Regions from separate parts of the Mesorhizobium sp. WSM4307 genome, predicted to be linked through region 3. Evidence: predicted binding sites of a transcription regulator. Region 3 holds the regulator's gene; each other region holds the start of a gene.
The links. The regulator LexA, encoded in region 3, represses DNA repair genes until DNA is damaged. The targets are predictions, from matches to a motif close to TGTTCNNNNTGTGTTCNG.

Region 1 (9,966 bases), on a different contig from region 3:
GAAGGGTGCGGTGAGCAGTCCAAGTTTCATCATGCCTCCCCTGATCTCTTCATCGTTTCGCGGAAACGCTGAAGAGATCTTCCTTTGTTTTCGCGCAATTCCGGACGCAAAACCGTTTCACACTTTCCTGGAATTGCTTGTGCCGTGTCTTCACGGCCGATGTTCATAATGCCTATTGTTTGGATCGTTTCAACCTTGCGACCTCATCCTGTTCGAGACTGTGCCGGACAGCCGCCATCGGATCGTCCGAAAGCAGCTCGCCCAGCGCCGAAGTGACGGCCGCGCGAAACGTCTCGTTCGCGGCAAGGCCGCGGTCGAAAATCGTGTCGATGGCGAGGATGGCCGAGGCCAGAGCCGGCGCATCGCGCCCGGTGGCGTCGGCGATCCCGGCAACCTTGCCGGCATAGGGGTCCGATACCGGCCAGCGTTTGCCGAAGCGGTCCGAGGCCTGGATGAGATAGGCCATCCAGCCGGCGACCGGCACCGACAGCAGGCCGATGGTATGGCCCATGGCGAGGCGGTCGCGGATCGGGTTGAGCAGGCGCTGCACGATCTTCTGCGATCCGTCGGTGGCGATCTGGTGGTTGCGGTGGCGGATCGCCGTGTTCTTCAGCCGGCCGAGGCTCTGCTCGACATAGGCCGATGGATCCATGCCGGGCACCGGCATCAGCGTCGGCAGCGTTTCCTCGACCAGCATGCGCCTGACGAAGGTGGACAGCAGCGGGTCGGCGATGGCGTCCGATGTATGCTCCAGCCTGGCCAGCACGCCGAGTGTGGCGAGCGTCGTCTGGGCGCCGTTCAGCACCCGCATCTTGAGATGCTCGAACGGCGTGACATCGTCGACGAAGGTCGCGCCGACCAGGTCCCAGCGCGGCACGCGGCCGGCGAATTTCTGCTCGATCACCCATTGCCGGAACGGCTCGCCGACGGCGACGGCGGCGTCGCGGTAGCCGAACCATTGCTCGACGCTGTCGAGATCGTCCTGCGTCACCGCCGGCGCGATGCGGTCGACCATGGCCGAGGGGAAGGCGGCGTTGAGGGCGATCCAGTCGGCAAGGCCATCGCCCCGCCGTTCGGCAAAGCGCCGCACGACGGTTTCCAGGATGACGCCGTTGGTCGGAATGTTGTCGCAGGAGAGCAGAGTCAGGGGCCGGCCATGCGTGGCCCGGCGCAGTTCCAGCGCCCGCGCGAGGATGCCGGGCACGCTGCGCGGCGCATGAGGGTTGGCGAGATCATGGAGGATGTCGGGATGATCGAGATCGAGCGCGCCGCTCGACGGGATGTGGCAATAGCCTTTCTCCGTCACCGTCATCGTCACCAGGTCGATATCGCGCGAGGACAGCACCGTGAGCGCCGGTGCGGCGCTTGCCTGGCTGTCCACCACCTTCACGATGCTGCCGATGATGCGGGCCTCGATGTGGCTGTTTTCTCGGATCAGCCTTGTATAGAGGCCGCCCTGCCGGCCGAGCGTGTCGGCAAGGGTGGGCGGACGGATGTTGATGCCGACAACGCCCCAGCGGTCGAACTGACGTGCCAGCAGGTCATCGGTGTATTCGGCCTGGTGGCAGCGGTGGAACGCGCCGACGCCGAGATGGGCCATGCCGGGGGCAAGGGTTGTCCGCTCATATCCAGGCGTCCGGACAGCTGCCGGAAGCTGGTCCAGCAAGGCCGGCCCCAGCATTTCCGGCGCTGTCGAAGCGGCGTTCACCGGTTTGCCCCGATCACCGACTGCTCCTGGTCGATCACGGCGCCGGTCATCGGCCCGGCCGCGTCGGACAGCAGGAAGACGGCAAGGTTGGCGATGTCGTCCGGCTCGAGCAGCCTGCCGAAAGGCCGCGCGGCATTGGCGGCGTCGAGCCAGCCCGGGCCATGGCCCAGCGTGTCGGCCTGCATGACGCGTTCGGCCGGCGTGTTGGTCCAGCCGACATTGATGCCGTTGACGCGGATGCGGTCGAAACGGTGGGCGTTGGCCGCGTTCTTGGTCAGCGTCGCCAGCGCACCCTTGGTGGCTGAATAGACGGCGAGTTCGGGGGAGCCGCAATGGGCGTTGATCGACAGGATGTTGACGATGGCGCCGGGCTCCCGGCGCTTCCTCATGTCGGCGATGGCAGCCTGCATCAGGAAGAACGGCGCCCGCGCATTGACGGCGAACAGCGAGGCCCAGTCATCGAGGCTGGCATCGAGGAAAGAAGCGCGGTCGGTCAGCCCGGCCGCGTTGACGAGGCCATCGATGCGGCCGAAGCGGTCAATGCAGGCCTGCGCCAGCAAGGCAGGGGTCTGCGCGTCTCCAAGGTCGGCGGCGACGAAGATGGTCGGCGTGCCGATGGCCGACAGTTCCGCCGCCACGGCTCCGCCGCGTGTGCCGTCGCGTCCGGTGATCAGCAGCCCGCCGGCGCCGGCCCGCGCGAGCGTCTCGGCGATGGCGCGGCCGATGCCTTGCGTCGCGCCGGTGACCAGCACGACCTTGCCTTGGAGATGAAGCTCCATTCCTCCTCCCGGAACAAAGTTTCTATTTTTTAAAATATGGAACGGCAATTCCCGATAGTCAATTGTGCCAGCGGCGCCTCATGCGCCGCGTTTTGCCGCCACGCCTCGGACCAGCGCCATGCCGACCGCCAGCGATGCCGCCAGCGAGCGGAAGCCGGCGAAGTCGGATTCCACAACTTCCAGCCAGCTGTCCGACAAAGCGATCAGTGGGCTGAAGGTGCTGTCCGTGATGGTGACGATGCGGGCCTTTCGTTCATGCGCCACCGCGACCAGGTCGGGCGTGATCGAATTGTAGGGGCTGAAGGAAACGGCCAGCACCGCATCCTGCCTGCCGATGCAGCCGACCTGGTCGAGTGCCGAGGAGCCGACATTGTCGACCAGCACGTTGCGCACGCCTTGCTGCGACAAGGTCAGCGACAGATAGGCGGTGACCGGGAAGGCGCGCTTGGAGCCGATGACATAGATCAGCTCGGCGGCCGCGAGCAGGGCCACCATCTTTTCGAATCTCTCGACGTCGAAGCCCGCCTCGATGCGTCCGAGCGAGGCCTGCGAGGCGCCGACCATGCCGTGCAGGAAATGCATGGCGGCATTCGGCTCCGCCTCGGTGCGCGGCTCGCCGCGCGCTTCCGGCCACGAACCCTTGACGTGCTCCTTGAACAGGCCCTGGAAATCGGAAAAGCCGGAATAGCCGAAGATCTGGGCAAAGCGCACCAGCGTCGAGGGCTGTACGCCGGCCTGCGCGGCCACCTGCGCGATGGTGCCGAGCGCGACATCGCTCGGATGCTGCCACATGAAGATCGCTACCTGGCGCAGCCGCTTGGGAAAATGCACTGTGCCGGAGGAAAGCACCGCACGCAGTTCCTCGTAGGTCTGCGGCTGGGTATAGCCCAACGCCGCCAGCGAGCGCCCGCGCTTGCGCGTCGCCGCCTCGTCGGCAAGAGATCGTCCCGAAGATTTGCCCGCCCCACTCATGATCTCAGGCTAACGTGGCACAATCGTATTACAATACAGAAATTGGAAATTATGTTCGAAAGTGGTAGCCGGGCTTGAGGCTTGGCGCGTCGCCAAGGATCTGCTCGGAGGAGAAAACATGGTCTACGCAACATCGGATGGGTCGGCGGGCAAGCGGCTGAGGGTCGGTATGGTCGGCGGCGGCCGCAATGCCTTCATCGGCGCCGTGCATCGACTGGCCATGCGCCTCGACGACCAGATCGTGCTGGTGGCCGGCGCGCTGTCGTCGGACCCTGAAAATGCCGCCGCCTCGGCCGCCGAGATCGGCATCGCGCCGGAGCGCAGCTATGCCGATTTTCACGCCATGGCGCTGGCGGAAGCCGCCCGGACTGACGGCATCGAGGCGGTCGTCATTGTCACGCCCAACCATCTGCACGCGCCGATCGCCACCGCCTTCCTCGAGGCCGGCATCGACGTTATCTGCGACAAGCCGCTGTCGACCACGCTCGGCGACGCCGAAGCGCTGGTGACGCTGGCGCGCGCCAGAAAACGCCGCTTCGTCGTCACGCTGAACAACACCGGCTACGCCATGGTCCGCCAAGCGCACGAAATGGTGGCGGCGGGCGAACTCGGCCGCATCGTCTCGGTGCATGGCGCCTACATCCAGGACTGGCTGACCAGGCCGATCGACGCCGAAGGGCAGAAGCAGGCGGAGTGGCGCACCGATCCGGCGCGGGCGGGGCAATCGGCGGTGCTGGCCGATATCGGCGTGCATGCCTTCAACCTGGCGAGCTATATCTCAGGCTGCGAGGCCGAGGCGGTGTCGGCGGACCTGTTCACCGCGGTGCCGGGACGCCGGCTCGACGACAATGCGCATGTCATGGTGCGCTGGACCGATGGAGCGCGCGGCACGATCCTGGCCAGCCAGACCTCGCCCGGCCACTACAATGATCTGTCCGTGCGCATCTATGGCGACAAAGCCGGGCTCGAATGGTCGGGCGGCCGGCCGGAGGAACTGCGTTTTTCCGTCTATGGCGAGGAAACCCGCACGCTGGTGCGCGGCGGCTATGGTTCGACCGAAGAAAGCCGGCGCGTGTCGCGCATGCCGGCGGCGCACCCGGAAGGCTATATCGAGGCCTTCGCCAATTTCTACCGCGACGCCGCCGACATCATCCGCGCGCATCGCTCCGGTGGCGTGGTCGATGCCGCGCGCGCGGCGCGGGTGCCGGATGTGGTCGACGGTGCGCGCGGCGTGAAATTCGTCGCCGCGGCGGTGGCGTCGAACGCGGCGGGCGGTGCGTGGACGGCGGCACGGTTTGCGGGGTGACAGCCGATCTCCACACGAGGAGATCGCCAGTTTTGCCACCGGCAATCACCCGGTCCCCAGCCGCTTCGCCAGATCCGACAGCATCGGGCGCTGGCCCTGCAGAATTTTTGGCGCCGCCTCGGGCAGGCTGAACCAGCCGGCCCTGTCGACCTCAGGAAATTCTTTCATCGACCCGGACCTTGGCGGCCATTCCATGGTGAAGCTGTTGCTCTTGATGGCGGCCACATCGATCTCGGTGCTGGCCTCGACCGACCAGGCGATGACGATCTTGCCGCCTGGTTGCTTGTAGTCGCCGAGGCGCGCGAAGGAGCCGTCGACCGTGATGCCGAGCTCTTCCCCGGCCTCGCGTTGCGCCGCCTTCAGTTCGTCCTCGTCCTCGTCGATGAGGCCTTTCGGGATCGACCAGGCGCCTTCATCCTTCCTTGCCCAGAACGGGCCGCCGGGATGAACCAGAAGCACCTGGATATCCCCGTCGCTTCGACGATAAATCAGCAGGCCCGCACTGCGTTTTGCCATTTTTGCATGTCCGTTTGCAGCGCCGGTGCGAGGTTTGCCGATTCTTGAGTCGATCATGCGTGCTGAACTTGCACCGGGAAATTGCGACGCTACGTCAGATGCATCTGCATTGCACCTCGTCTGCGAGTTCGGCAATCTGATAGCATCGTTTTAGGGGCGGCGTCGAAATCAGATGGGGCGTCCGGTATGCAACTCGGTCTGATCGGTTACTACAGCGATTTCGTGGTCTATCCGCTGGCGATCGCCCTGTTGGGCGTGGCCGGGCTGATCGAGGCAGGGGAAGAGAGCGCGCCGGACTGGATCGGCACGGTGCTGATCTGTCTCGGCCTGTGGACGTTGATCGAATACGTCCTGCACCGCTTCGTCCTGCATCACGTCCCCTACATCAGGGATCTGCACGACCGTCATCATATCGAGGAGCGCAGTCCGGTGGGCACGCCGACCTGGCTCAGCCTGGGCGTGCATGCGCTGATCGCGCTGCCCATCTGGCTGCTCTCGGATTTCGCGACCGCCAGCGCGGTCGGCTGCGGGCTGATGCTGGGCTATCTCTGGTACATCAGCGTCCACCACATGATCCATCATTGGCACCCCGCCCATCCCAGCTATCTCTACACGCTCAAGCGCCGCCACGCGGTGCACCACCATATCGACGACAACGCCAATTTCGGCGTGACGTCGCTGTTCTGGGACCGGATTTTCGGCACGGCGCGGCTTTGAGGGCAGTAGGGCGGTCGTTCAGCGCCGCTTGCCGCGGCCGGCGGGAGACTTGGCGCCGCGAGGTCCTGTCAGCACTGGCGTGTTGTGCTGGTTTTCGTCGGACAGTTTGCGCCAGCGGGCCAGGCGGTCCGGATCGAGCGTGCCGGCCTTTAACGCTGCCTGCACCGCGCAGCCCGGTTCATGCACATGCGTGCAGTCGCGGAATTTGCAGAGCGGAGCCAGCTCGGTGATTTCGGCAAACAGCATGTCGATGCCGTAGGCGACGTCGCTGACTTGCAGCGTGCGCATGCCCGGCGTGTCGATCACCCAGCCGCCACCGGTAATGGCGTGCAGCGACCGCGCCGTGGTGGTGTGGCGTCCCTTGGCATCGTGTTCGCGAATGGCTCCGGTCTGCTGCGCCGATCCGGCCAAACTATTGACCAGTGTCGATTTGCCAACGCCGGAGGAACCGATTAGCGCCACCGTCTGCCCCGCGCCGCACCAGGCAGCGAGTGCGCTCGCGGCGCCCGATATGCGCGGGTTCAGCGTCACGACGGCCAATCCGCGCTGCAGCGCGGCGGCCTGGCTTTGGTACGCCTCGGCGTCCTCGGCCGTATCAGCCTTGGTCAGCAGGATCACGGGGGTCGTTCCGGCCTCGTTGGCCAGCGCCAGATAGCGTTCGAGCCGGGCGATGTTGAAATCGGCATTGCAGGACGTGACGATGAACAGCGTGTCGACATTGGCCGCGGCCAGCTGTGGCCCCCTGCCGCCCTGGACGCGGCGCTCCAGAACCGTCTTGCGGGTCAGACGACGCCGCACGAGGTGGCTATGCGGCTCGACCAGCGCCCAGTCGCCGACGGCGTAGTCGCCGGTGGTGGCCTGCGGCGCCAGGGACAGATCGGTTTGTCCCGTCTGGGACAAGCCGCTCAGCCGGTCTCGATGCACCATGGCAATGCGGGTCGGGATGAGGTCTGCATCGCCCGGCTCGAGCTGGTCGCCGAAGAACTCCGACCATCCAAGGCCGGCAAGCGATAGGGATGGGGCGGAAGAGGAGGCCGTCACGGCTTCGACCGAGGGCATGGCGTCGCTGACATCGGACAGTATCCTCGGGAAAGATAGGAGAGGCGCCGACCCCTCGGAACGGGCGATCCGCCCACGCCGCTGTATGGGCGGCACGGCGAGGTTTGGCAAGCGTTGCCGGTTGTCGCGGCAGCCCGGTGAAGATAGATTTGTGTCGGGCCTGAAGCTGGGGGTGCGCCGGGAATGCTTCTGCCATTCTTGCATTGGCCTGCAACTCTTCGCCACGGCAGGCTGAAATACCTGGCTCTTTTCGCGCCATTCATCCTCTTGTCCGGCTACATCGCCTACGGCTTTGTCGGCATCCAGATTGACTCGCCGCTCGCCGCCTTAAGGCACTTTGCCGCGTTCCCCAACTGTGCTGCCGCCCGCGCCGTCGGGCTTGCCCCCGCGCGCAAGGGACAGCCGGGCTATTGGCCGACGCATGATGCCGACAGGGACGGTATCGCCTGTGAACCTTGGCATGGGGGAAGCGGTAGCGGCGTCAGAGTGCATCGCTATTCGCGGACAGGCAGATAGCTCACAATTCCTTTTCCGCCAGTTCCCTGAACTCGTCGGGCACGGAGCGTGCCGCTTCCAGCGCCACCGTGCCGTAGCCGACGGCCTGCTTGCCGAAGCGTTCGCGGATCTTGTCGATGGCGCGGTCGGCGCCGAAGCGGGCGAGGCCTTTTTTGCTGCCGGGGCGGCGCTTCTCGTCGGCCAGGCCAAGCGGCAGGTCGAGCTGCAGCTCCGCGCTCTCCTCCAGGTGCGAGACCGAGATCGCCAGCAGCGAGATGGTCTTTTCGCGTGGATGGTCGCCGAGCACGCCGCGCACCAGGTCGCCGGCAATCTCGGCCAGCATGGTGGTCGCCGAGATCGGCTGGTCGAGCGTGATCGAGCGCGTGACGGCGCTGAGATCGGCAAAGCGCACGCGCACCGTCACCGTGCGGCCCGGCCGCGCCTTGGCGCGCAGCCGGCTGGCGACGCGGTCGGCCAGATGCAGCAAGGTGGGCACGATCACCGGCGCCACGGCGGGTTTCTGGCCAAGGGCGGATTGCGCGCCGGCCGAATGCGCCCGGCGCCTGGTCTCCAGTTTCCTCGGGTCGCGGTTCCATGACAGAGCGGCGAGCTTTTCGCCGGCGGCGGGACCAAGCAGCCGCGTCAGCGCGCCGCTATGCGTTCTGGCCAGCTCGCCGATGGTCTCGACGCCGATTTCCGCCAGCCTTGCCTTGGTCGCCGGACCGACGCCCCACATCAGCGAGACCGGCAGGTCGTGCAGGAAGGCCAGCTCGGTGCCGGGATCGACGACCACCAGCCCGTCGGGCTTGGCGACCTGCGAGGCGATCTTGGCCAGATGCTTGGTGCGGGCGACGCCGATGGAAATCGGCAGGCCGAGTTCGGCCCGCACGCGGCGGCGGATCGCCGTGGCGATCTCCCGCGGTTGCCCGAACAGATGCGTGCAGCCTGCGACATCGGCGAAGGCCTCGTCGATGGAGATGCGCTCGACCACCGGCGTGAAATCGTCGAGCACCTTGATCGCCGCATCCCCCAGCCGCTGGTAGTGGCTGAAATTGCCGCCGACGAAGATCAGTTGCGGGCAAAGCTCGCGCGCCTTGCGCCCCGGCATGCCGCCGCGCACGCCGAAGGCGCGCGCTTCATAGGAGGCGGCGAGCACCACGCCGCCGCCGACCGCGATCGGCTTGCCGCGCAGCGACGGGTCGAGCAGCTGCTCGACCGAGGCATAGAAAGCATCGAGATCGGCATGCAGGATGGTGGCTGTCGTTTCCATCCGGCTGCATATCCACGTTTGCTGATGGACCGGAACAAATAGAGAACATAACATGTACATCTGTCAAGCGTCATGTCCGCGCCCGGCTGCATCGCCTGTGCTCTTCCCGCGAAAATGGCACAGCCAATGTCGGGTCGCGGTTTTCAACAACGTCCTAGAGACGGGCAAACGGGCCTGTCAGCATGGCTGAATGCGGAAGGAGCACGACATGACCGATCACATCATCGCGCCTTACTCGGACTGGTTTGAAGCGCACAAATCGCATCTCGCAAAAGAGAAGGCGCTGACGCGCCAGCGTCAACAACTCGCGGCGGAGCGGCGCGCACTGCCGTGGCTGCGCATCGACAAGCTCTACGAGTTCGACACGACCCAGGGGAGGAAATCGCTGGCCGATCTCTTCGAGGGTCGCAGCCAGTTGATCATTTATCACTTCATGTTTCCGCCCAATGCGGACTATCGCTGCACTGGCTGTTCATTCCTTTGCGACCATATCGACGCCGCCAACCAGCATCTCAGGCATCACGACGTCTCCCTGGTCGTCTGCGCGCGCGCTCCTCTGGCCGAGCTCATGGATTTCAAGGCGCGGATGAATTGGCAGTTCGATTGGGTTTCGTCATTCGGCAGCGATTTCAATTTCGACTTCCAGGTGTCGTTCACCGAGGACCAGATCAAAGCGGGCAAGGTGCTGTTCAATTTCGAAGAGGTCGCGATGAAAGGCAGGGATCGCGGTGGCGCGACCGTTTTCTACAGGGATGACGATGGCACGATCTACTGCACTTTCCAGGTGCGGAGCCGGGGCGGCGAGAACCTGATCGGGACTTATAGCTATCTCGACCTCACACCCATCGGCCGCAATGAAAACGGGCCATCGCATACGCTGGGCGATTGGGTCCGCCTTCACGACGAGTATGATGGTCGATGATGAACCGATATCGCCGCGCCGTTAAGCCCCGCCTCGGCCTTGCGGCGTCCATCAAGAGCTTCGGCGATCATGTGTTGGCCAGATGCTCGGCCCGCAACGTCGCCTTCATCCGTTCCAGCGCCGGTTCGCCGCCGGCCGCCAGTTCGTCGGCGATGCGGGCGAGCTGATCGTCGGCCTTGCGGTGCTTGCTGCCCCAGGCGCCGAGCGCGGCCAGCACCGGCA
Region 2 (9,966 bases), on a different contig from region 3:
GAAGTCGCGCCGCACCAGATGCAGGCAAAGGTCGATGCCCGCAGCACTGCCGGCCGATGTCAGCACGTTTCCCTCATCGATGTACAAAACGTCAGGGACCACGGTGATGTCGGGATACATCTCCCTCAGCCTGTCGCTGTAGCGCCAATGCGTGGTTGCCTTCTTGCCTGACAGCAGGCCGGCCGCGGCCAGCACGAAGACTCCCGAGCAGATGGACAGGATGCGTGCGCCCCGCTCGCTGGCCTTGCGAAGCGCCTCGATCAGCAATGGCGGCACCGGACAGTCCACACCGCGCCATCCCGGCACGATCACCGTGCCGGCCTCACCGATCAGATCGGGTCCGCCATCGGCGACGATGCGCACGCCGCCCATCGCACGCATTTCGCCCGCATCGATGCCGGCGACGGCAAAACGGTACCAATCCGCGCCCATCTCGGGTCTGGGCAAGGCGAACATCTCGGCCGCCACGCCAAACTCGAACGTGCACAGCCCGTCATAGGCGACGGCAACGACCAGTGGGTTGGCAGGAGGCATGTTTGGCATGATCTTGACGATATATGGCAAAGCTGCCAGCTGCAATCGCCAGGCCCGGTGCGCTACCTCAACTCCATCAGCGATGGAGACAAGCTCCATCCGAAAACGATGGAGGCCAGCTCCATCGGCGATGGAGATCCTTGATGAGCTATGTGACAGACGTTCCAGCGGCCTCGCCGGAGATTGCGCGCGACCATTTCCTGCGCCGGCTTTCGGTCGAGACCGACTGTTCGGACGTTGCCGCGGCAATGCGCGGCGGAGAGCCGGACTTCGTGCTTTTGCACGTGGTCGGTTCGCCTGATGCCTATGAGCGCCGCCATGTGCCGGGCGCACTGCACCTGCCGCACCGCGAAATATCGGCCGAGCGGATGGCAGAGTGGCCGGCAGGCACGCTGTTCGTGGTCTATTGCGCCGGGCCGCATTGCAATGGCGCGGACCGGGCGGCCTTCAAACTGGCCAGCCTCGGCCTGCCGGTCAAGATCATGATCGGCGGCATTTCAGGCTGGCAGGACGAAGAGCTTCCTTTCGCCTCGGGCAGGGAACCTGGTGTTCTGCGGTCATGATCCTAACTCGAAGCCTGGCGCGACTGATATCGTCCGTCCATTCGAGCGGCGAATGTCGGCGCCTGCGAAACGTGGGAATTGCGGCGCCCCGACGATCGATGGGCAACGCACAGCCGGATCTGGCCTAAGCCTTGCCGGCTTGCCGGCTCACGACATCGTGTCGAGCTTGCGCTGCATGGCCGCGATCTGGTCCTTCAGCTGCTGCAGATCGTCTGATTTCTCCGGCGGTGCGTCCTTCCTGACCGGTTCGGCGGGGGCCGCGGCCGGGGCCGAGCCCGCGGGCGGGAAAGGCGTGAATAGCCGCATCGCGTTCTGGAACATTTCCATATTGCGGCGGGTCTGCTCTTCCAGCGCCTTGATCGGCGTGGCCATCTTCATCACATCGAGCGGCGACTTGCCGATGGCGCCCTTCATCTGCTCGCGAAAGCGCTCCTGCTCCTTGGAGAAGGCGATCATCGACTGTTCAAGGAAGCTCGGCACTATCATCTGCATCTGGTCGCCGTAGAAGGCGATCAGCTGGCGCAGGAACGGGATCGGCAGCATGTTCTGCCCATCCTTGTTCTCCAGCTCGAAAATGATCTGGGTCAGCACCGGATGCGTGATGTCGTCGCCGGTCTTGGCGTCCTGGACGGTGAACTCCTCGCCCTTCTTGACCATGTCGGCCAGATCCTCGAGCGTCACATAGGTGCTCGTCCCCGTATTATAGAGGCGGCGATTGGCGTATTTCTTGATAATGATCGGGTCGTCTTTTGCGGCCATCTGCATCCTCCCCGGACACCGGCACGCCTGAGTAAGCAGCCGGTAACGATTGCGCCCTTTTTGAGGATATGCGCAAAAGCCTCATAATTCCAAGCAGTTTGTGCAGTGCGGGATCATATAATGCTGCATAGCAGGCGAAATATGCTGCGCAGCAGCGGCCAGTCCGCCGGCGCGGCGGCGCGCGACCTGCTTGGCGTGCATGGGCGCCATGCCGATTTCCGGTTTGACTTGGGTCATGGAAAGGGCAAGAAAAGTTGCCAACAATGCCTGAAAACACGACAGCTCGAAGTCTGGAGAAGAAAATGTCCTCTGCCAATTCCATCGTTGTCGCCAGTGCCGCGCGCACGGCCGTCGGCTCCTTCAACGGTGCTTTCGCGGCCACGCCGGCGCATGAACTCGGTGCTGTCGTCATCAAGGAGCTTTTGTCGCGCGCGGGTGTCGAGGCAGCCGAGGTCGACGAGGTCATCCTCGGCCAGGTGCTGACCGCGGCCCAGGGCCAGAACCCGGCCCGCCAGGCCTCGATCATTGCCGGCCTGCCCAAGGAGACCACTGCCTGGGGCCTCAACCAGGTTTGCGGCTCGGGCCTGCGCGCCATCGCGCTCGGCATGCAGCAGATCGCCACCGGCGACGCCAAGGTGATCGTTGCCGGCGGACAGGAATCGATGTCGCTGTCGCCGCACGCCGAGCACCTGCGCGCCGGCGTCAAGATGGGCGACTACAAGATGATCGACACCATGATCAAGGACGGCCTGTGGGACGCTTTCAACGGCTACCACATGGGCAACACCGCCGAAAACGTCGCCCGCCAGTTCCAGATCACCCGGGACGATCAGGACCAGTTCGCGCTGGCCTCGCAGAACAAGGCCGAGGCCGCGCAGAAGGCCGGCAAATTCAAGGACGAAATCGTCGCCTTCACCATCAAGGGCAAGAAGGGCGACACCATTGTCGACCAGGACGAATACATCCGCCACGGCGCCACGCTTGACGCTATGACCAAGCTGAAGCCGGCCTTCGACAAGGACGGCACGGTGACCGCCGCCAACGCCTCCGGCATCAATGACGGAGCGGCCGGCGCGCTGCTGATGAGCGAAGCGGAGGCCGCAAGGCGCGGCATCACCCCGCTGGCGCGCATCGCGTCCTGGGCAACCGCCGGCGTCGATCCGGCGATCATGGGCACCGGCCCGATCCCCGCCTCGCGCAAGGCTTTGGAGAAGGCCGGCTGGTCGGTCGGCGATCTCGACCTTGTTGAGGCCAACGAGGCATTTGCCGCGCAGGCCTGCGCCGTCAACAAGGGCATGGGCTGGGATCCCTCGATCGTCAACGTCAATGGCGGCGCCATCGCCATCGGCCATCCGATCGGCGCCTCGGGCGCCCGCGTCTTCAACACGCTGGTCCACGAGATGCGCCGCCGCGGCGCCAGGAAGGGCCTCGCGACGCTGTGCATCGGCGGCGGCATGGGCGTCGCCATGTGCGTTGAAGCGCTCTGAGAAAACGATGACCGGGCGGCGCGAGCCGCCCGTTCAATATCGAGTGCCTGCCAAGCCCGAAAACAGGGCGATATCAAAAAGGGGAAATGCATGACCAAGGTTGCAATCGTCACGGGCGGATCGCGCGGCATCGGCGCGGCGATCTCGATCGCTTTGAAGACCGCAGGCTATTCGGTTGCCGCGAACTACGCCGGCAACGACGAAGCGGCGGCGAAATTCAAGGCCGAGACCGGCATTCCGGTCTACAAATGGTCGGTCGCCGAGTATGACGCTTGCGCCGCCGGCATCAAACAGGTCGAGGCCGACCTCGGCCCGGTCTCGGTGCTGGTCAACAACGCCGGCATCACCCGCGATGCCATGTTCCACAAGATCACCCGCGACCAGTGGAAAGAAGTCATCGACACCAACCTGTCGGGTGTTTTCAACATGACGCATCCGCTGTGGAACGGCATGCGCGAGCGCAAATTCGGCCGCGTCATCACCATCTCCTCGATCAACGGCCAGAAGGGCCAGGCCGGCCAGGTCAATTATTCCGCCGCCAAGGCCGGCGACATCGGCTTCTCGAAGGCGCTCGCCCAAGAGGGTGCTCGCGCGGGCATCACCGTCAACGTCATCTGCCCCGGCTACATCGCCACCGAAATGGTCAAGGCCATCGACGAGAAGGTGCTCAACGAGCGCATCCTGCCGCAGATCCCTGTCGGCCGGCTCGGCGAGCCGGAAGAGATCGCGCGCTGCGTCGTCTTCCTCGCCTCGCAGGATGCCGGCTTCATCACCGGCTCGACCATCACCGCCAATGGCGGCCAGTACTTCGCCTGAGACGTCTGACGGCGGCTCACATCCCGCGACGAACGGACCGGGAAACCGGTCCGTTTTCAATGGATGCCTGGAGCCCAGGACGCCCCGCTGCGGCGCAATGCCCAATCCGGCACGCAAAGGTTAATGGCGGCAGCGCCGCCTGTGCGAACCCTGTGGGCAAGCTGTGAATCCTCGGTGGATAAGCTGTTCACAACACAAGATATTGACGGAACAAACCGGGAAAATGCCGCCGGCGCTGATTTGTCGCCGATTCGTTCCGGCTTTGGGCGGAAGTTAACGTTAATGCCCGGGATTCAGCCGTGTTTCATTAACGACAAATTCAGAAAGATTAACAATTTCATAATGTTGAGCGACAGCCATCGAGATGCTTCGTTCATTTGCCGGCAAAAGTTAAGGACAAGGCCCGCCAGCATAAAACGGGCCAGTTCGATGATTCAGCATGTGGTGAGACTCGGGCTCACAAAATCCATATGTAGCCGTGAACAAAAGCTGAATCTGAGCGAGTCGCCGATTCGTCGCCGATTCGTTCCAGACTCGTTCCATCAGTTAAGCTGCAGCCAATTTAGCGCCAGACAGAGTTGCATTCGAGCCGCCGGTGGAACATTCCGCTTTCGCTTCGCGCCCGAAATCCCTATGTGTCGCCTGTCATACGCGCCAGTTGAGGCACGCTCCCGACAACCAGAGGCCAGAAAGCCTTATTTCCAGGTCGATGAACATCCAGCCGAAACACACTGAGCCGCTGATCCTGTCGGGCCGCGACGTGACCGCCGTGCTTGGGCCGACCAACACCGGCAAGACCCATCTCGCCATCGAGCGCATGGTGGCGCACGAAACCGGCGTCATCGGCCTGCCGCTCAGGCTGCTGGCCCGCGAAGTCTACACACGCGTCTGCGAAAAGGTCGGCGCACACAAGGTCGCGCTGATCACCGGCGAGGAGAAGATCCAGCCGCCGGGCGCCAAATATTCGGTCTGCACCGTCGAGGCGATGCCGCGCGAGACGGATGCCGCCTTCGTCGCCATCGACGAGGTGCAGCTCGCCGGCGACCTCGAGCGCGGCCACATCTTCACCGACCGCATCCTGCATTTGCGCGGCCGCCAGGAGACGCTGCTGCTGGGTGCCGCCACCATGCACGGCATCCTGCAGCGCCTGCTGAAGGGCGTCTCGGTGGTGACGCGGCCGCGGCTGTCGCATCTGGCCTATGCCGGTTCGAAGAAACTGACCCGCTTGCCGCGCCGTACCGCGATCGTCGCCTTTTCCGCCGACGAGGTCTACGCCATCGCCGAGCTGATCCGCCGCCAGCAGGGCGGTGCCGCCGTCGTGCTCGGCGCGCTATCGCCGCGCACTCGCAACGCCCAGGTGGCGCTGTTCCAGTCCGGCGATGTCGACTATCTCGTCGCCACCGACGCCATCGGCATGGGTCTCAATCTCGATCTCGACCATGTCGCCTTCGCCCAGAACCGTAAATTCGACGGCTACCAGTACCGCAACTTGACGGCGGCCGAGCTTGGCCAGATCGCCGGCCGCGCCGGCCGACATCTGCGCGACGGCACGTTCGGCGTCACTGGCCAGGTCGACCCGCTCGACGAAGAACTGGTCAAGAAGATCGAGGGCCACGACTTCGATCCGGTCAAGGTGCTGCAGTGGCGCACCGCGCATTTCGACTTCGGCAGCCTCGATACGCTCAAGCGCTCGATCGAGACCAACGCCCCGGTCGAGGGCTTGACGCGCGCCCTGCCGGCGGTCGACGCACAGGCGCTCGAATATCTCTCCCGCGACGATGACATCCGCGCGCTCGCCACCGATGCAAAGCGCGTCGCGCTGCTGTGGGAAGCCTGCGCACTGCCCGACTACAGGAAGATCGCGCCTGCCCAGCACGCCGACCTGATCGCCTCCATCTACATGGACCTTGCCCGTCATGGCCATGTCGACGAGAACTACATGGCCGAGCAGGTGCGCCGCGCCGACACCACCGAGGGCGACATCGACACGCTGTCGCACCGTATTGCCCAGATCCGCACCTGGACATTCGTGTCGAACCGGCCCGGCTGGCTGGCCGATCAGGCACACTGGCAGGAAAAGACGCGCGAAATCGAAGACAGATTGTCGGATGCGCTGCATGAGCGGTTGACGAAACGCTTCGTAGACCGCAGGACTTCCGTCCTCATGCGGCGCCTTAGAGAAAATACCATGCCTGAAGCCGAAATCAGTCCTACCGGAACCGTCCTTGTCGAAGGCCACCATGTCGGCGAGTTGCAAGGGTTCCGCTTCACCGCCGACCAGACCGCCGGCGGCGAAGACGCCAAGGCCGTGCGCACGGCCGCGCAAAAGGCGCTGGCCGCCGAGTTCGAGGCGCGCGCCGAACGCTTCGGCGCCTGCGCCAATGGCGACCTGGCGCTTGGCTCGGACGGCACGCTGCGCTGGATCGGCGCGCCGATCGGCACGCTGGTTTCCGGCGAAGACGCGCTGAAGCCGCGCCTCGTGCTGCTGGCCGACGAACAGCTGACCGGCCCGGCACGCGACAAGGTCGCCGCGCGCGCCGAACGCTTCGTCAACTTCCAGATCGAAACGCTGCTGAAGCCACTGGTCGACCTGAAGAACGCCGAGCAGATTTCCGGCATCGGCCGAGGCATCGCTTTCCAGCTGGTCGAGAATTTCGGCCTCATCAACCGCCGCGATATCGCCGAGGAGATGAAGTCGCTTGACCAGGAGGGCCGCGCGGCCCTTCGCCGGCTCGGTGTGCGCTTCGGCGCCTACCATGTCTTCGTGCCGGCACTGATCAAGCCGGCCCCCGCCGGGCTGGTGACCTTGCTGTGGGCGCTGAAGAACGACGGCAAGGACAAGCCTGGTTTCGGCGACGTCGTCCACGCGCTGGCGTCCGGCCGCACCTCCGTGGTCATCGATCCTGCCTTCGACAAGGCTTTCTACAAGCTGGCCGGCTATCGCAATCTCGGCCGCCGCGCCGTGCGCGTCGACATATTGGAGCGGCTGGCGGACCTCATCCGACCGGCAACCAACTGGAAGCCCGGCCTCGGCCAGCGCCCGGACGGCGCCTATGACGGCCATTCCTTCATGGTGACGCCGCCGATGATGTCGATCCTCGGTGCCACCGCCGACGACATGGAAGAGATCCTCAAGGGCCTCGGCTACCGCGCCGAGCCGAAGCCGGCGGCGGAGGTCAAAGCACGGCTCGAGGCGCAGGACACCGCCGCGCGGGAAGCTGCCGCCGCGAAACTCGCGGCGGAAGAAGCCGCGCGCGCCGAGCAGGCCAAGGCAGCCGAAGCCGGAGCTACGGACGCGGCCGCGGAGGCGGCGGTCGAGGGTTCGGAACCGGCTGTTGCCGAGACCGCGCTCGAAACTCCCGCCGAGATCATCGCGGAAACGATAGCGGAGCCGATCGCGGAAGCGCAACCCGAAGTTCCAGCCGAAGCCGTGGAAGAACCCGCTACAGAGGTCGCTGTCGCCGAAGCGGTTGCTGAACCTGTTGCCGCGCGGGAAGCGGGAGCCGCATCGGTCGATGCGACGTCGGTGGAGCCAGTTTCCGAAGCTGCACCGGCGACGGAAGCGGTTTCGGACGAGCCTGCCGTGGTGGCCGAAGCGGCCACCGGCGAGCCCATCGCCGAAGCCGAAGCGCCCAAGCCCATCCTGCTGTGGCGCCAGGGCCGTTTCGAACAGCGCCCCCGCCATCACGAAGGCCGCAACAACCGCCAGCGCAACGGACAAGCGCGCGGCCGTGGCAATGCGCCGGCCGAGGCCGTCGCTGCTCAAACCACCGGCGCGCCCGGCGAACGTCCCGCTCATGAGGGGCGTCGCGATGGCGCCGGCAAGCCGCGCTTCGACCGTTCGAAGTTCAAGCCCAAACCACAGGGTGAAGGCGAACAGCGCCGTGACGGCCGCCCGCAGGGCGAGCGTCGCGAAGGCCGACCCGACTGGAAGGGTGGCCGGCCCGAGGGCAAGGGCGGTCCCGATCGCGGCAAGGGGGGCGCAAAGCCTGCTTTCCAGCCGAAGCCGCGCGAGGAACGTCCGGTGCGCTTCGATCCGGATTCGCCGTTCGCCAAGCTCGCCGCCTTGCGCGACCAGTTGAAGAAGTAGGCTCGGTAGGGTCCGATGGTTGCCGAAGGCCGCCAGCGCATCGACAAATGGCTGTTCTTCTCGCGCGCGGTGAAATCGCGCTCGCTCGCGGCGAAGCTCGTCGTCGCCGGGCGCGTGCGCATCAATCGCGACAAAGCAGCGCAGGCCTCCGATCTGGTCAAGCCGGGCGATGTGCTGACCATCACGCTCGACCGGCGCATTTTCGTCTGGAAGGTGCTTGGCGCTGGTGTCCGGCGCGGCCCCGCGGAGGAAGCCCGCACCCTCTATGAGGATATGTCGCCGCCGCCGACACCGAAGGGCGAGGCGCTTCCCGACGCCATGCCGGCGCTGCGCGAGGCCGGCAGCGGCCGTCCGACCAAAAGAGAGCGCCGCCAGACCGACCGCCTGCTTGGCGAAGATTGAAGCTTGCCGGCCAGATCGCGGGCCGCGATCCCGGGGCAATGGCGGACGCAGGGCAGAACGGAACCCGGCAAACAAGATGCTCCCGGGACATCAGCCGCCCTTGCCGCGCCTGCCGCCTGGAATTCCATTCCGCAAACGCCGGGGCGGCCGCGCATGGCAACCCTTGCAAGCGAGAGACAAAGGCGTTACCTCACGGAAAAAGCCCAAGAAAACTGGCCCATTAAGCTGGGACGTCCCGGAGCCGACCGATGACCTATGTCGTGACCGACAATTGCATCAAGTGCAAATATATGGACTGCATCGAGGTCTGTCCGGTCGACTGTTTCTATGAAGGCGAGAACATGCTCGTCATCCATCCCGACGAGTGCATCGACTGCGGCGTCTGCGAGCCCGAATGCCCGGCCGACGCGATCAAGCCCGACACCGAGCCAGGTCTCGACAAATGGCTGCAGATCAACACCGAATATGCCGAGAAATGGCCCAACATCACCGCCAAGAAGGAGCCGCCGGCAGACGCCAAGACCTTCGACGGCGAGGCCGGCAAGTTCGAGAAATACTTCTCCGCCGAGCCCGGCGAAGGCGATTGACAATGCGGCCGTAAAGGCTTGTATGACGCAGGGTAACAGGCAGATCGGATTAACCGCCTTGACAGGCGGCGATTGGTTGTGGCCTTCGCTTACGCAGCAAAACCTTGATTCTTCCGACTTTTTGTGCTACATCAGCGAAACATGCCGGTGACACAACGTCGATTTATGGCGCAGACGCCCCAAATCACTGAAAGGTGAAAATCCCAGTCCGGACCAGAGCGATCTGGGGTCAGGCGGTCGCAGTTCGTGCGGTTTGCCGGTCCCGACCTTTCCGGTGGGTTCATCTGTTGTGCGGCTAACGATCGGGTTCTCCGGTCGCACGAGTTCAGCCGGCACCGCCGCCGGCCCATAACAAGGAGTTCAGGGCGTAATGGCAACGATCACCCCGCAGAAGAAGTCCACTGGTGCGCGTCACGGTTTCAAGACCGGCGAGTACATCGTCTATCCGGCGCATGGCGTTGGCCAGATCGTGTCGATCGACGAGCAGGAAGTGGCCGGCCATAAGCTGGAACTGTTCGTCATCGACTTCCAAAAGGACAAGATGCGCCTGAAGGTGCCGGTCGCCAAGGCGACCTCCATTGGCATGCGCAAGCTGTCGGAAGAGGATTATGTCGAGCGCGCGTTGAAGGTCGTGCAGGGCCGCGCCCGCGTCAAGCGCACCATGTGGTCGCGCCGCGCCCAGGAATATGATGCCAAGATCAATTCCGGCGACCTGATCTCCATCTCGG
Region 3 (9,966 bases):
CGCTCGCGGCGGAGCCTGATTTTGCAAAGCCTGTCGCGGTCGTCGTGCTGATGGCGGTCTGTGCGCTTGTTTCGCGCTCCTGGCCGAAAACCCATCTGGGCTTCATGGCGGCATTGTTGTGCGCGCTTGGCCTGCTTGTCGCCAAGGTCGAGACATGGCGGGCGGGCACCCAGATGCTGGGTTCGGAAATCTCGACGCAAGTGACCGGCCGCGTCGTTTCGCTCGACCGGATGGAGACCGGCCGCATCCGGCTGACCATCGACGTGACGTCGACCGCACGGCCGAAACTGCGTTATGCGCCGGAAAGGGTCAGGCTTTCGGCGCGAGATATCCCGGCGGAAATGACCGCCGGCTCCATGGTCACCGGCTACGCTAAACTGTTGCCGCCGACCGGCCCGGTGCGGCCGGACAGCTACGATTTCTCCTTCGACAGCTATTTCGCCGGTATTGGCGGCAGCGGCTTCTTTCTCGGCAATCCAAAGCTTGTCTCAGCCACGGACGACGAGGTGCCGCTCACGGCCCGCCTTTTCTCCGGGATAGAAAATGCTCGTGAAGCCATTGCCGACCACATCAGGGCCAGGGTTGGCGGTGCCGAGGGTGAGATCGCGGCGGCGCTGATCGTCGGTGTGCGGGCCGGCATTCCCGATGAAATCAACGAGGCGATGCGGCGCACCGGCATCTATCACATCATCTCCATTTCCGGGCTGCATATGGCGCTGGTCGCCGGCACCATTATGGGGCTGCTGCGCGGTGCCTTTGCGCTGTTTCCGGACTTTTCCGCGCGTCGGCCGGTGAAGAAATATGCGGCCGCCGCCGCACTGTTCTCGATCGCCGCCTATCTCGTCATTTCCGGTGTCGTCGTTGCCGCCGAACGCAGCTTCATCATGCTGGCGGTGATGCTTGTTGCCGTCCTGTTCGATCGCGCGGCACTGACCATGCGCAACCTCGCCATCTCGGCGATCGCCGTCATTGTGGTGTCGCCGCATGAGGTCGTCGGCCCAAGCTTCCAGATGTCGTTCGCTGCGACCGCCGCGCTGGTCGGCGCCTATGCCGGCTGGGCGGATCACCATGCGGGAAAAGCAAGACCGCCACCGCCAAAGCGAACTCTGCCGGGTTTTCTCACGCGAAAATTCCTGCTGGCGACGGGCGGGCTGGCGATGACCTCCATCATCGCCGGCTGCGCCACGGCGCTGTTTGCCATCTGGCATTTCCAGCGTGTGTCGCCGCTCAGCCTGTTCGCCAATCTGGCCGTCATGCCGATCGTGTCACTGATAGTCATGCCTTTCGCTGTTCTCAGTTCTCTTGCGATGCCCTTTGGTGCCGACGGCCCCTTCCTTTACGTGATGGGCAAGGGCCTGACCGCAATGATCGCCATATCGGCGTGGATATCGGAACGCTCCCCGGTCGATGCGGTCGGGCTGATTTCGCAGCGATCCGTGCTGCTGGTGACCATCGCCCTGGTCATCGCGACGATGGCGACGACCTGGCTGCGGCTCGCGGCAGTGCCATTCGCGCTTGCCGGCCTGCTGACAGTATCGGATACGCGCACCCCGGATGTGCTGATTTCCGAAGATGCGCGGTTGGTGGCGCTGCCGATCGGCGGTGGAGAACTCGCGGTCAGCCGGGCTCGCCCGAACGAGTTCACCGTCGACAATTGGAAACGCGCGCTGGTGTCCGAAACCATCGTCGTGCCGGAGATGTTCGACAGGGCGGACGGGCAATTCGACATTGCCGATGCCGTCAATCTGCCGCCGGGAGCACCGTTCTACTGCACGGATGGCGTCTGTCTTGCACGGCACCCGTCGGGTGCGATCATCGCGCATGTCGAAGACCGCAAGGATACCTGGAAAGCCTGCGGTTTCGCCGACCTGATCGTCGTCAATGACGCGACGGGCTATGATGCCTGCCACAATCCGCTGGTTCTTGTCGTCACCAAACGGCAACTTGCCCGCAAAGGCAGTGCCGCCGTGTTCTTCGACCGCCAATCGGCAACTGGCCCGCCAACCGTCAGCTTCGCGGTGGACGGGCCGTATCGGCCTTGGCACGAGCAGCGAAAATTTTCGCGTGAGGCGAGGGGGCTGGCGCCCTATCAAAAACCCGAAAAGACGGCCGCTCCTGCTCAGTAACGCCGGATCAGCCCGACAAGCTTGCCCTGCACCTTGACCCTGTCTGGCCCGAAAATGCGCGTCTCGTAGGCCGGGTTGGCGGCTTCAAGGGCGATCGAGGCGCCCTTGCGGCGGAACCGTTTCAGGGTTGCTTCCTCCTCGTCGACCAGCGCCACGACGATCTCGCCCGGGCTCGCCGTGTCGGCGTTGCGGATGATGACCGTGTCGCCGTCGAAGATGCCGGCGTCGATCATCGAGTCGCCCTTGACCTCCAGCGCATAGTGCTCGCCACCCATGATCATGTCCGGCGGCACCGAGATCGAATGCGTCTGGTGCTGGATGGCATCGATCGGCACACCGGCGGCGATGCGGCCCATCACTGGGATCGACACGGCGGAAACCGCATCGTCATCATTGCCGGCCGCAGGCAAACGCGACTGCGCCGGTTTGATCTGGCGGCCAAGACCGCCCTGGCCGAGGCTGCCCTGGATGACGCTTGGCGAGAATTTCTTTGCCGCGTTAAGGCCGGGCGCGATCGAATCCGGCAGCCGCAGCACTTCCAGTGCCCGCGCCCGGTTGGGCAGCCGGCGGATGAAGCCGCGTTCCTCCAGTGCCGTGATCAGGCGATGGATGCCCGACTTGGAGGCGAGATCGAGCGCTTCCTTCATTTCGTCGAAGGACGGCGGAATGCCGCTTTCCTTGAGCCGTTCATGAATGAACATCAGCAGTTCATGTTGCTTGCGTGTCAGCATGGCGGCCCCCGAGGCGTTGAACGACGGATTTGAATCAGAATCGAAAAACAAACCCAGAACAAACACTATCTGTTCCAGTTGTGTTCCGCAACTGTTTAAAGTTTAATGAATTTGTTAACGCGTCTGAAATTTTTTGACCGGGGCAGAGGGTCGCGATCAATGATTTCCCTGCCGGTACGCGCATTGAAATCGTTTCGGTTAATGGTCTGTGGCCTAGCCCTGAACGCGGTTTGGCATCAGGTGTTTGGGAGGCGTCTGCGGGGCGGATTTGAGCGGCGTATCGATCCATTCCGGCAGAACGAAACGAAACCAAAACGCCAACGATCGTGAGTTCAGGCCGGCACGGCCACGTGGATCCGGACGCCGCGGAAGCATCATCCGGAAACCGCTTTCAGGCTGCCGGCGCGCGCGGTGTAAGTGTTGGCGCCGTTGTCTTCGCTGTGGACATAGACATGCAGCGTGTAGCCGATATGCGCCGTCATCAGCGCCTTTGCCCGCTCTACATCCCGATCGAGCGCCGCTTCCATGATCGCGGTGTGATGCTCGATGGCGATCGCCTCGCGCAGCGCGTCCATTGCCTCGCCATAGCCGTCCTTCAGGCCGGCCGCCGCTCGCAAAGTCGGCGCCAGGCCGAGAAACCGATGATGCCGGCGCAGCTGATCGGCGATCGTCGAGCGGAAGCGCAACAGCCAGTTTGACGTCGCCGCGCTCAGCAGCGCCGCATGGAAGGCCTCGTGGCTCTCGTCCCATTTGTCGACGGCGGCATCGGAAGGGTCATCGACCGCGGTCTTGCAGCGGGAGAGCCGGTAATGAGCGGTAACGACCGCGTCCTCCCATTCCCTGCCGCCGTTCGCGATCGATTCCAGGAACAGCGGCATTTCGACAACCATCCTGGCGCGCGCCAGGTCCTCGAGCTCGGCGCGTGACACGGGAGCGACGGCAAAGCCGCGATTGCTGATGGCGGTGACCAGGCGTTCGGCTTCAAGTCGAGACAAGGCTTCACGCAGCGGCGTCCAGCCGACGCCGTATGTGCCGCGCAGCGCGCTCAGCTTGAGCGGCGCCCCCGGCATGAGGCGAGTGGTCAGGATATCGCGCCGCAGCAGCTGATAGGCCGCCTCGGTCTTCGTGGAATTGTTCTGATCCTGCATCGCGATCCGTCCATCATCGGCTTATGAAAATTATATATGAAGGGGGAGTATGGCAAGAATTATATATAATGTTTGACACGCGGCGAGGGACTGACCATGATCGCCGCAGTTGCCGTCCTTGAGAGCGGCGCTGATCAAATCTGGGAGGAAATGATGTTGAAGTCGAAATCCGCTTGGCTGTCGGGATTGGCCCTGGCAGCCGCATTGATGGTCAGCGCCGGCAGCGCCGCGGCCGATCAGATACGCATCGGCATCGCCAATTTCGGTGAGCATCCGCAGCTCAATGCCGCCATAGCGGGCTTCAAGAAGGCACTGACGGACAAAGGCTTTGTCGAGGGCAAGGACGTCGTCTACACCGAAAGCCACACCAATTTCGATGCATCTCTGGTGCCGCAGATGATCGCCAAGCTGCAGGCGGAGCAGCCCAAGCTGATCTATACCATCACCACGCCGGTCTCGCAGATCGCCAAGAAGGCGCTCGCCGGTTCCGGGATTCCGATCGTCTTTGCCGCGGTCACCGATCCGGTGGCGGCCAAGCTGGTGCCGTCGTGGGACGCCGGAGACGAAGGCATGACCGGCGCCAGCGATCTGCAGGATGTCGCCGCGGTAATGGCCTTCACCAAGAAGCTGCTGCCGAACGCCAAGCGCTTCGGCGTGCCCTACAATCCGGGCGAGGCCAATGACGTTGCCCTGATCGAAAAGATCAAGGCGGCGGCACCCGCCGCCGGCTTTGAAGTCGTCGAAGTCGGCATCGACAACGTCAATGACATCCAGCAACGCATCGCTTCGCTCGCAGGCAAGGCCGACGTGATCTACGGTCCGGCCTCGAACCTGATCCAGCCGGCGATCGCCGCCGTCTCTGCAGCCGCGCGCCAGGCGGGAATCCCGGTCGTCAACTCCGATGACAGCGCGGTCCGCAACGGTACCGTGCCGGCAAGCTTCGCGGTCAATTACACGCAGGTCGGCATGAACGCCGGCAACATCGCGGCCGAGATCCTCAAGGGCAAGGATCCCAAGACGATCGCGCCGTCGCGCCCGGCCTATAAGGACCATATGGCAACGATTTCCCGCAAGGCGATGGCCGCGTTCGGCATCGAGATACCGGCTTCGATGGCCGATTGCGGCTGCATCGTCGACTGATATCGGGCTGGACGGGCGACGGCGCCGTCGCCGTCGCCCATCAGGCCAGGGAGGAACGATGCTCGATATCCGATCCGCGCGCAAAGTATTCTACAAGGGGCAGGCCGACGAGAAGGTCGCGCTGGACGGCCTCAGCCTGTCATTGGCCACCGGCGATTTCGGCATCGTCATCGGCTCCAACGGGGCCGGCAAGAGCAGCATGCTCAACGCCATTTCCGGAGCTCTTGTCCTGGATTCCGGCAAGATCCTGATCAACGGCGCGGACGTGACGGCCATGCCGGTGCACAAGCGCGCCACGCGATTGGCGCGCGTCTTCCAGGATCCGATGCGCGGCACCGCCGCCAGCATGACCGTGGCGGAGAACATGCTGCTGGCCGATCTGCGCAGCCGAAAACGCACGCTGCGACAAGGGCTGAACGCCGCGAGGCTCGCGTCCTACAAGGAGCGCCTGTCGATATTGGGCCTCGGCCTTGAAAATCGTCTCGACACCCGTGTCGACCTACTCTCGGGCGGGCAGCGTCAGTCGCTGTCGCTGATCATGGCTGTCGGCGGATCGCCGGACCTGCTGCTGCTCGACGAGCATACCGCGGCACTCGACCCGCGCACGGCCGAGATCGTCATGCAGGCGACGGTGCGCGCCGTCAACGCGCTGAAACTGACCACGCTGATGGTGACCCACAACATGCAGCACGCCGTCGACTATGGCAGCCGGGTGATCATGCTCGATGCGGGCCGGGTCCTGCTGGAGGTCACTGGCGAGGAGAAGGCCAGGGTCACGGTTATCGATCTGATCGGCCATTTTTCCATCAAGACCGACCGCATGTTGCTGGCGAGCTGATCACCATGGGCTTTATTCAGGACGTTCTCACCAGCTTTGTCGCGATCATGCCGGTGACCCTGGCGCAGAGCCTGATCCTGGCCTTTGTCGTGCTCGGCATCATGATCCCGTTCCGCATGCTGAATTTTCCCGATCTGACCAGCGAAGGCGCCTTTCCGCTGGGCGGCTGCGTCTGCGGCGTGCTTCTTGCCGCCGGCGTATCGCCGCTGACCTGCATCGTCGTCGCATTCGCGGCGGGCTTCGCGGCGGGCTGCTGCACCGCCTTCATCCATCTGCGCTTCCGCATCCACACGCTGCTGGCGGGCATCCTGATGATGACGATGCTTTACAGCATCAACCTGCGCATCATGGGCAAGTCCAACCTCTCGGTTTTCGGCTCGCCGACCGTGTTCGACTGGGTCCCGTTCGCACGGCCGGGTTTTCCGGCCAGCAAGATCGTTGTCGCCGGCCTTCTCGCGCTCATCGTCTTCGCGGCGCTCTACATGTTCTTCAGGACCGAGAAGGGGACTGCCGTGCGCGCCGTCGGCGCCAATCCCGACATGGCCGAGGCGCAAGGCATCAATGTCTGGGCGGCGACCATCGGCGGTGTCGGGCTGGCGAGCGCGTTTTCGGCGTCGAGCGGCGCACTGATGGTGCAGTCGCAGGGATTTGCCGACGTCAATATGGGGCTGGGTATCCTCATCAACGGCCTGGCCGCGCTGATGATCGGCGAGGCGGTCGTCGGCAAGCAGACGGTCTGGCGCCAGCTGCTGGCGCCCTTTGCCGGCGCGATCATCTATTACCAGCTGGTGTCGTTCTGCCTCGCCGCCGGCATGCCGCCTCCCGACCTGAAGCTTGCCACGGGCCTGTTCGTGCTCGCCATGCTTGCCCTGCCGAGCCTCAAGCGCGGCCGGGGATCCGCGCCGGCCCGCGAAGCCATCCGTGAATAATCAGGACCTAAACAACCAGGGAATGTCACAAATCATGCGCGCACCGCTCGATCTCGCAGCAGTCGAAGCCATGGATGCGGCCGATCCGCTGCGCGCCATGCGCGACCGCTTCATTTTGCCGGAAGGCGTGATCTACCTCGACGGCAACTCGCTGGGTGCGGCGGCGCCCGCCGTCTTCAACGAGCTGCAGAAGGCGGCGACGCAGGAATGGGCGCAAGACCTCATCCGCGCCTGGAACACCGCCGGCTGGTTCGACATGCCGGTCGCGCTCGGCGACCAGCTCGGACGGCTGATCGGCGCCGCTTCCGGCCAGACGGTGGTCTGCGACACGACCTCGATCAACATCTACAAGGTGCTGCATGCGGCACTCGGCATGCGGCCGAATCGCTCGGTCATCGTCGCCGAGGGCGACAGTTTTCCAACCGACCTCTACATGGCCGAAGGCGTGGCCTCGACGCGGCCGGGCACGGTGCTGCGGCTCGAAGGCGTCGATGCGCCCACCATCGAGGAACTGATCGACGAGCGCGTCGCCGTCATCCTGGTCAACCACGTCAACTACAAAACCGGACAATTGCGCGACATGGCCGCCCTGACATGCAAGGCCCATCAGGTCGGCGCGCTGATCGTCTGGGATCTCTGCCACACGGCCGGCGCCTTGCCGGTCGAGCTCGATGCCGCGAACGCCGATTTCGCCATCGGCTGCACCTACAAATATCTCAATGGCGGTCCGGGTGCGCCCGCCTTCATCTATGCCGCGAAACGCCATCATGATGATGTCCACCAGCCGCTGAGCGGCTGGTGGGGCCATGCGCGGCCCTTCGCTTTTGAACAAGGCTACACGGCCGGCAGCGGTATCCGCCGGTTCCTGTGCGGCACGCAGCCGGTGCTGTCGATGCGGGCGCTGAAAGGGGCACTCGATATCTGGGATGATGTCGACATGGCGGCGGTGCGCAAGAAGAGCATCGCGCTCACCGACCTGTTCATCCAGCTCGTCGAAGCCAGATGCGGCGCCTACGGCCTCGAACTCGAAGGCCCGCGCAACGGCAATGCGCGCGGCAGCCAGGTGTCGTTCCTCCACCCGCACGGCTACCAGGTGATGCGGGCCTTGATCGAGCGCGGCGTGATCGGCGATTTCCGTGCGCCGTCGACCATCCGCTTCGGCTTCACGCCGCTCTATGTCAGCTACAAGGACGTCTGGCGGGCGGTCGAGGTGCTGGAGGACATCCTGCGCACCGGCGCATGGCAGGAAGCGCGTTTCGCGGTCAAGACAGCGGTGACCTGAGAGGTCAGCGCATTCCAGGAAAAGTGTTGGCGGTTTTCCCACAGGAAATGCGCCAAAGCAAAAAGTCAAAGTCGGGTGCGAACCGTCCACAGTTCGGGAAACAGCACAACCTCGAGCATCTTCTTCAGGTAGGAAGCGCCTGAGGTGCCGCCGGTGCCGCGCTTCAGGCCGATGATGCGCTCGACCGTGGTGACATGGTTGAAGCGCCAGCGGCGGAAATAGTCCTCGAAGTCGACCAGTTTCTCGGCCAGCTCATAGAACATCCAGTAGCGCTGCGGATCGCGGTAAACGGTCTGCCAGGCGACCAGGACTTCTTCGTTTTCGCTGCGCGTCTCGCGCCAGTCCGTGCGTCTGGCGTCGGCGCCGATGTCGAACCCATTGCGCGCCAGAAGCAGCAATGCTTCATCATAGAGCGACGGCTCGGCCAGGATTGCCTCCAGCTTGCCGGCGAGGTCCGGCCGGTGCTTGTGGGGTCCGAGCATTGCGAGGTTGCGGTTGCCCGCCATGAATTCGATGGCGCGGTACTGCCAGGACTGGAAGCCCGAGGACTGGCCGAGCGCATCGCGGAATTCGGTGTATTCGCTGGGCGTCATCGTGCGCAGCACGTCCCAGGCATTGTTCAACTGCTCGAAAATCCGGGCGACGCGCGACAGCATCTTGAAGCTCGGCTCGAGCCGGTCGGCGCGAATGGAGCGGATGGCGGCGCCGATCTCATGCAGAGCGAGCTTCATCCAGAGTTCCGAGGTCTGGTGCTGGATGATGAACAGCATCTCGTCATGCGCCGACGACAGCGGCGTCTGTGCGTCCAGCACTTTTTCCAGATGCAGATAGTCGCTGTAGGACATGCGCTCCTTGAACGACATCTGTGCGCCTTCGGACGCCGGATCGTAGGGCTCGCTCAATTGATTTTCTCCGTGCGCAGCCGGAAGCGCTGGATCTTGCCGGTCTGGGTCTTGGGCAGGGCGGCGATGAATTTGACCGAGCGCGGGTATTTGTAGGGCGCGATCGTTGCCTTGACGTGGTCCTGCAGGCGCTTGACGGTTAGCGCGTCCGCCGCCACGCCTTGCACCAGCACGACATGCGCCTCGACGATCTGGCCGCGTTCGCCATCCTCGGCGCCTATCACGGCGCATTCGGCGACATCGGGATGCGACAGAAGTGCCGCCTCGACCTCGGGCCCGGCAATGTTGTAGCCGGCGCTGACGATCATGTCGTCGGAACGCGCGGCGAAATGGAAGAAACCGTCCTCGTCCTGGGTAAAAGTGTCGCCGGTGAGGTTCCAGCCGTCGCGCACATAATCCTTCTGCCTGTCGTCGGCCATGTAGCGGCAGCCGGTCGGGCCGCGCACCGCCAGCCGCCCGGTCTCGCCGCGCGGCACCTCGCGCATCGTGTCGTCGACGATGCGCGCCTCATAGCCGCCCACCGGCTTGCCGGTCGATGCAGGCTTCATGTCGCCAAAACGGTTGGAGATGAAGATGTGCAGCATTTCGGTGGCGCCGATGCCGTCGAGGATCGGCTTGCCGGTCTTCTCGGTCCATTCTTCGAAGACCGGAGCCGGCAAGGTCTCGCCGGCCGATACGGCGACGCGCAGCGACGACAAATCGGCGCCTTCATCCATGGCTTTCAGCATGGCGCGGTACGCGGTCGGCGCCGTGAAGGAAATGGTCGCTTTGTAGGTCTCGATGATGTGGACCATGTTGGGTGGCGTCGCCTGTTCCAGCAACGTCGCCGCGGCACCGAAGCGCAAGGGGAAAATCGCGAGGCCACCAAGG

Region 1: a site for LexA is predicted at 8,853-8,870, ahead of dinB (DNA polymerase IV). Genes of this name have one in related genera too.
Region 2: a site for LexA is predicted at 4,684-4,701, ahead of FJV83_RS23715 (helicase-related protein). Genes of this name have one in related genera too.

Annotation. Positions count from the first base shown of each region.
Region 1 is NZ_VFTB01000021.1:9,740-19,705, forward strand. Features, by position in the region: gene FJV83_RS34200 (sugar phosphate isomerase/epimerase) at 1-33, opposite strand, end outside; gene FJV83_RS34205 (mannitol dehydrogenase family protein) at 173-1,708, opposite strand; gene FJV83_RS34210 (SDR family oxidoreductase) at 1,705-2,487, opposite strand; gene FJV83_RS34215 (MurR/RpiR family transcriptional regulator) at 2,566-3,459, opposite strand; gene FJV83_RS34220 (Gfo/Idh/MocA family oxidoreductase) at 3,578-4,765, shown strand; gene FJV83_RS34225 (NUDIX domain-containing protein) at 4,811-5,281, opposite strand; gene FJV83_RS34230 (sterol desaturase family protein) at 5,468-5,998, shown strand; gene rsgA (ribosome small subunit-dependent GTPase A) at 6,017-7,057, opposite strand; gene FJV83_RS34240 (excalibur calcium-binding domain-containing protein) at 7,241-7,573, shown strand; gene dinB (DNA polymerase IV) at 7,575-8,822, opposite strand; gene FJV83_RS34250 (thioredoxin family protein) at 9,031-9,744, shown strand; gene FJV83_RS34255 (helix-turn-helix domain-containing protein) at 9,812-9,966, opposite strand, start outside.
Region 2 is NZ_VFTB01000010.1:340-10,305, reverse strand. Features, by position in the region: gene ftrA (transcriptional regulator FtrA) at 1-543, opposite strand, end outside; gene FJV83_RS23735 (rhodanese-like domain-containing protein) at 678-1,097, shown strand; gene phaR (polyhydroxyalkanoate synthesis repressor PhaR) at 1,245-1,856, opposite strand; gene FJV83_RS23725 (acetyl-CoA C-acetyltransferase) at 2,159-3,343, shown strand; gene phbB (acetoacetyl-CoA reductase) at 3,434-4,159, shown strand; gene FJV83_RS23715 (helicase-related protein) at 4,869-8,249, shown strand; gene FJV83_RS23710 (RNA-binding S4 domain-containing protein) at 8,265-8,651, shown strand; gene fdxA (ferredoxin FdxA) at 8,900-9,238, shown strand; gene FJV83_RS23700 (CarD family transcriptional regulator) at 9,609-9,966, shown strand, end outside.
Region 3 is NZ_VFTB01000019.1:33,329-43,294, reverse strand. Features, by position in the region: gene FJV83_RS33400 (ComEC/Rec2 family competence protein) at 1-2,126, shown strand, start outside; gene lexA (transcriptional repressor LexA) at 2,120-2,857, opposite strand; gene FJV83_RS33390 (GntR family transcriptional regulator) at 3,232-4,005, opposite strand; gene FJV83_RS33385 (ABC transporter substrate-binding protein) at 4,159-5,145, shown strand; gene FJV83_RS33380 (ABC transporter ATP-binding protein) at 5,204-5,983, shown strand; gene FJV83_RS33375 (ABC transporter permease) at 5,989-6,912, shown strand; gene kynU (kynureninase) at 6,947-8,194, shown strand; gene kynA (tryptophan 2,3-dioxygenase) at 8,260-9,096, opposite strand; gene FJV83_RS33360 (AMP-binding protein) at 9,093-9,966, opposite strand, start outside.